Linked DNA regions of Tistrella bauzanensis. The protein of the gene in region 2 binds, or shares a complex with, the protein of the main gene of each other region. Links are inferred from orthologs where the notes say so. Each region holds a gene or a part of one and is shown on either strand. Other genes may lie near its edges.

Region 1 (2,922 bases), on a different replicon or contig from region 2:
CTGGACCAGCTGACCCGGCAGTTGAACGAACTGACCGAGCTTCTTAACCTGGAGCGTGCCGGCTCGGAAGAGTTGCGCGTGACCCTGGATCGTGTGTCGAGCGACCTGGAACGGTCGACCGCCGAGCGCGACAGTCTGGCGGCCAGGGTTTCGGCCGCCGATCAGCGGATCACTGCGCTTGAACAGGCCTTGAACGAGGCCGCGGAAAGCCAGCGCACCACCGAGGCCGACCGCGCCCGCATCGCCAGCGCGCTGGAAAGCGCCGAAGCCGACAAACGCAGCCTGACCGACCGGATGGCGGAACTGGAAGAGCGTCTGCGCATTCTGGACGAGCGGCTGGCCGCAAGCGAGCAGACCGCCGACGACCGTGCACTGGCCCTGCAGAGCGCCGGCGACCGGCTGGCCGATGCCGACCGCACCATCGAGGCGCAGTCGTCGAGCCTGATGGCGGCGCTGGACCGGGTCGACCGCCAGACCGCCCGGGCCGAGACCGCCGAGTCCCGGGCCGATGCAGCCGAATCGCGGCTGACCGACATGGCGGCACAGCTCGAACGGCTGAACCAGGAACTGGCGCGGCTGTCCGCCCTGCTGGATGAAAGCCGCGAACGCAGCGAGGAACAGAAGGCCGTGATCGCCGATCTGGGCCAGAAGCTCAACCAGGCCCTGGCCGCCAAGGTCGAAGAACTGGCGCGCTATCGTTCGGAATTCTTCGGGCGGCTGCGTGAGGTGCTGGGCGGCCGCGAGGACATCCAGATCGTCGGCGACCGCTTCGTCTTTCAGTCGGAAGTGCTGTTCGACAGTGGCGCATCGGAAATCAGCCCTGCCGGCCGCACCCAGCTTGCACGGCTGGGCGATGCGCTGAACCAGATCGCCGGCGAGATCCCCGACGACATCAACTGGGTTCTTCAGGTCGACGGCCACACCGATGTGCGGCCGATTTCCACCGCGGCATTCGCCTCGAACTGGGAGTTGTCGGCAGCCCGCGCGATTTCCGTGGTGAAGTTCCTGATTTCGCAGGGCGTGCCGCCCTGGCGTCTGGCCGCCGCCGGCTATGGCGAGTTCCACCCCATCGATACAGCCGAAACCAGCGATGCCTATCGGCGTAATCGGCGCATCGAGCTGAAGCTGACCAACAAATGATCTGAGGCCAGCCGACCGCTCACGGGCGGTCGGCTGGCCTCATACCGCGGCCGAATGGCGTTTCGGCTTGCCGACCTGCCCCAGCCATGGTATTCCGCAGCCTCGATTTTCCGCGAGGAGGCATCGCCATGAAACAGGGCATCCATCCGGATTACCACGAAATCACCGTGGTGATGACCGACGGCACGACGTTCCAGACCCGTTCGACCTATGGCAAGGCTGGTGATCAGCTGCAGCTTGACGTCGATACCAAGACCCATCCGGTTTGGACCGGCGGCACCGTCCGTCTGTCCGAGAAGGCCGGTCAGGTCGCGAAGTTCAAGAAGCGCTTCGCGAACTTCGGTATCTGAGCGACCCGCAGAGCGGCCCTGGCCCTCTGCCGGATCGTCCCGCGCGAAAGCCCGGCATCTGCGTCCCCTCGGGGCCGACAGGCGCCGGGCTTTCGCGTCTGCCGGGCCTTGGCATCCGGTCGTGTCGCGGGCTACATTTTCCGCGCGCCCGGACCTCTTGAACGCCCTTGTCAGGGCTCCTACATCATGGTCGTGCCGGGGCTGACAGTCAGACCGGCACCAGCCGACCGCCTCCCCTGTGCGGCCCGTGACGGGCGTATGAACGGATGCCAGCGGCGGCTGATCCCACCCACACGACACATTGCTCCTGGAGGATGTGACCCATGGCTGGTCTCCTGAATTACGCGCCCGCATTCCGCACCGTTCCCGCTTTCCGTGGTCTCGACGGATTCCGCTCGCCGCTGTTCGATCTGGTCGACCGGATCGCCGACAGTGCCCGGACAGACGGCGTCAACATCGCCCGTCTTGGCGACGACAGCTTCCGCGTTGAACTGGCCGTGCCCGGCTTCGTCGAATCCGAGGTCGAGATCACGGTCGAGGACCGGATCCTGACCGTGAAGGGCACCAAGCCCGAGGCGACCGAAGACGGTGTCACCTATGTCACCCGCGGTTTCGCGCCTGCGAGCTTCGAGCGCCGCTTTACCCTGGCTGAGCATGTCGAGGTGGAGAGCGCCGATCTGAAGGCCGGGGTGCTGAGCATCGCCCTGGTCCGCAAGCTGCCCGAGGCGCGCCAGCCGAAGCGGATCGCGATCGGCGCCGTCGGCACCGCGTGATCGAGGCCGGATGTAACCTGCCGTCACCAGCCATATCCGGCTGACCTGTGACGCGATGATGAAGAAAGCCCCCGCTGGCCCGGCGGGGGCTTTTTTTGTGCCCGGATGGGCCTTGGGGCAGCACACCAGCGGGCGTTCGGCATGCGATCCCCGCCTCTTATGCGTTAGATGCGTGATCACGAACAGACTTTATGCCCTCCCACGGGTTTTCAAAACCGGTCGCCTGTGATACATAGAGATCACGCATAGAATTCTGGACCAGGCATCAAGTCAGTCCAGAGCAACCCGGCGGTCTATCTGTCCGTGGACGATCTCGATCGTCTGGACATAGCGGGCCGGCGCTGATGGGCCCGTTCAATACGGCTATGCGCATCTCTGATGCGATTGTCACCCGATGGTTCGGCATGAAGGCTGGACTGTCCGGGCCCTTTTTTGTCTGGTGTCATCGCATGCCGGGCCGCAGTGCCGCCCTGATCAGGGCCGCCCGACCAGATCGATGGAGCATGACCGACAAGATCGTCGTCGAAGGAATGACCAAGGTTTTCGGGCCTCACCCCAGCCAGGCGCTGAAGCGCATTGCCAAGGGTGAAAGCTCAGCCGCCATCCATGAGGCCACCGGCAACACCGTCGCCGTGCGCGAGGTGAGCTTTTCCGTCAAG
Region 2 (2,842 bases):
TGGTGGCGCTGGCAGGAAAGGTCTCGTCGGGGGTCGATGTGGCGAGGATGATCAGATCGACCTCCTGCGCATCGATCCCGGCATTGGCCAGCGCCGCACGTGCGGCATGCAGCCCCAGCGTCGAGGTCAACTCGTCGGGAGCGGCGATGCGGCGCTCGCGAATGCCGGTCCGCTCCTGGATCCATTCATCCGAGGTATCGACCATCTTCGACAGGTCTTCGTTGGTCAACACCCTGGCGGGCAAATAGCCGCCGACGCCGAGCACGCGCGCGCGCATAACCGTCATGCCGTAGCCGCCTTCTGCTGAACGGAGGCGCCATCGATCTGGCCCGCCGCGATCCGTTTGAATTCGCCACTGATACGGTCGTTGAAGCCGTGCGCCACCAGGTCGTAGGCCACGCCGATCGCATTGGCGAAGCCCAAGGCATCGGTGCCGCCGTGGCTTTTGACGGCGATGCCGCCCAGCCCCAGGAACATGGCACCGTTGTGATGACGCGGATCGGTCTGCTTCTGCAGCGCCTTCAGGCTCGCCCGGGCGAAGAGGTAGCCGATCCGGGCCAGCAGCGACCGGCGGAACGCCGATTTCAGATAATGGCTGTAGAGCTTGGCCGTGCCTTCCGCCGTCTTCAGCGCAATGTTGCCGGTAAAGCCATCGGTCACCACGACGTCGACCGTGCCCTTGGCGATATCGTCGCCTTCCACGAAGCCATGGAAGCGGATGCCATCGATGGTCTTCAGGCGGGCTGCTGCCTCCCTGACGGCCTCCAGCCCCTTGACCTCTTCCTCGCCGACATTCAACAGGCCGACACTGGGATTCTGATACCCGAGCACGATGCGCGCAAACAGCTCACCCATGATCGCGAACTGGATCAGGTTGCGCACGTCGCATTCGGTGTTGGCACCAAGATCCAGCACCACGGTTTCGCCGCGCAATGTCGGCATGGTGGCGGCGATGGCCGGGCGGTCGATACCAGGCAGCATGCCCAGCATCATCCGCGCCATCGCCATCAACGCACCGGTATTGCCGGCCGAGACCGCGGCATGCGCCCGGCCTTCACGCACGGCCCGAAGCGCCAGCCCCATGCTGGACTTGCGCCCCTGCCGCAAGGCCACCGACGGCCGCATCGAGCCGGGAACGACCTCGTCGGTGTGCAGAAACACGGTCGCGGCGAGCAGCTTCTTGCGGCGCTTCATCAGCGCACGCAGCCGCGGCTCGTCGCCGACCATCAGGAACCGGAGGCCGGGATAGCGCTTCAGCGCAATGGCGGCGCCCTTGACCACCATCTTTGGTGCCTGATCGCCGCCCATCGCATCGAGTGCGATGGTTACATCACCGGACAACGCCACCTCACCTCCGCGCCTTTCGCCGGGCCTGGACCGGCCCGACGCCACGTACCGATACCCAAAGGCATCGACCGGCGTCAGCCGGCCGCCGCCTCCGTCGCGACGTCACGGCCGTCATAGAAGCCGCACGAGCCGCAGACATGATGGGGGAGCTTCAGCTCGCCGCAGTTCGGGCACTCGTTCGCGTTGGTGGCGGTGAGCGCGTGATGGGCACGACGCATGTCACGCCGCGACTTGGAGACCTTTTTCTTGGGGACGGCCATAGTCTTCGCCTTTCAGGATGGGACTTTTCGGTACGGTGACGGGCACAAGCCGAATAGCGCGCTTAGTTAGCGAAAAACCGGCGCGATGGCAAGGCTTCTCCCGGAATTCACGTCCGGTGTCATGCAGATCCGGAAGAACCGTCCTCGTCGGACCGTCCTTTCCCGCCCTGCTGCTTGAGAACCGCCAGCTTCGCAAATGGATGCTCACGCGGCTTTTCGCCCCCGGACGTGCCGGCCCGAAGGGCAAAGACTTCACGTTCGACCGCCTCCGCCGGCGCCTCGGGCCCCCGCGGATAGGGATCGATCGCCAGGCTCAGATATTCCGTCGCCAGTTCCCCCACATCGACCCGACCGTCCACCAGAAGCTCCGGCGGTTCGGGCGCCTCCCCGGGCTCGGCGGCATCGATGGCGGCCAGACGCCGGCCATATTCCGGTTCGGCCAACGCATCCACCGCCACCGTGTCCGAGACCGTGGACTCAAACCGTAGATTGGTCACGACGCAAGTCTGAATCAACCGGGCAGAGAAGGTAATTTCGATATGGGCACCGCCGCGCACCCGGCCGATGGCGACCGTGACATCGAAGGCATTGAGCGCCGGCAGGTCGAGACGCCGGGCCAGCGCCGCACATTCGGCCGCATCGGCTGAATGGCGAAACACACGCGGCTCTGATGGATCGAGTGCATCGATCTCGATGATGCGCGAGAATTCCGGGGTCGCACCAGGCGCTGCGGACGGACCAGGTGCTGCGGTTGGGCCGGTCATGGCGGCAGATCCTCGTGTCGGAACAGATAGATGGGTGGTAACCGCCATAAGCGGCTGTGGCGGCGCACACTACCCTATTGAATGGCGCTCCGCCAGTCTTGGCAGGGTAGCCTGGCATGTGCCGGGATCAGCCCTCACCAGCGTCGGACGCATCCTCGGCATCGGCCCGGGTCGCCGGGACAGCGGCGAAGGCGACGCGGCCCTCAAGGATGTCCTGGGACGCCATGGCGTCGAGCACGCCGATGCTGGCCATGACATAGGCCGCGAGGGCCTGGAGTGTCGCCTCCGACGGCCGGGCCGCACCCGCGGCTTCGATACCGAAGACGTTGCGTGCGATCGCCTCGTTCAATGCGGCGCCACCATCGCCCGCCACCGCCGCCACGGCCGCGTCATAGACTTTCACGCGGCCATAGAAGGCCTCTCCCATGCGCTTGACCTGCTTGCCGACGCTGAGGTCACCCACACCCATTT

What was found. The genes of interacting proteins can lie anywhere in the genome.
Region 1: rpmF (region 2) and rpmE share a complex: the UniProt entries of both Bacillus subtilis proteins name them as parts of the 50S ribosomal subunit. The link is inferred for Tistrella bauzanensis from one-to-one orthologs.

The regions. Positions count from the first base shown.
Region 1 is NZ_BMDZ01000005.1:84,451-87,372, forward strand. What follows is about bases 1-2,879. They hold rpmE (50S ribosomal protein L31), read left to right. Parts: upstream 1-1,268; coding sequence 1,269-1,490; downstream 1,491-2,879. Other genes in these bases: IEW15_RS03900 (peptidoglycan -binding protein), read left to right, coding at 1-1,140; IEW15_RS03910 (Hsp20 family protein), read left to right, coding at 1,814-2,263; proV (glycine betaine/L-proline ABC transporter ATP-binding protein ProV), read left to right, coding at 2,767-2,879. In the rest of the region: more of proV, read left to right, coding at 2,880-2,922. UniProt on the Bacillus subtilis protein: While neither of the L31 paralogs is essential, this protein does not seem to function as the main L31 protein.
Region 2 is NZ_BMDZ01000007.1:72,725-75,566, forward strand. What follows is about bases 15-2,813. They hold rpmF (50S ribosomal protein L32), read right to left. Parts: upstream 1,608-2,813; coding sequence 1,422-1,607; downstream 15-1,421. Other genes in these bases: IEW15_RS05030 (beta-ketoacyl-ACP synthase III), read right to left, coding at 15-286; plsX (phosphate acyltransferase PlsX), read right to left, coding at 283-1,341; IEW15_RS05045 (DUF177 domain-containing protein), read right to left, coding at 1,727-2,371; IEW15_RS05050 (ubiquinol-cytochrome C chaperone family protein), read right to left, coding at 2,499-2,813. Outside these bases: more of IEW15_RS05030, read right to left, coding at 1-14; more of IEW15_RS05050, read right to left, coding at 2,814-2,842.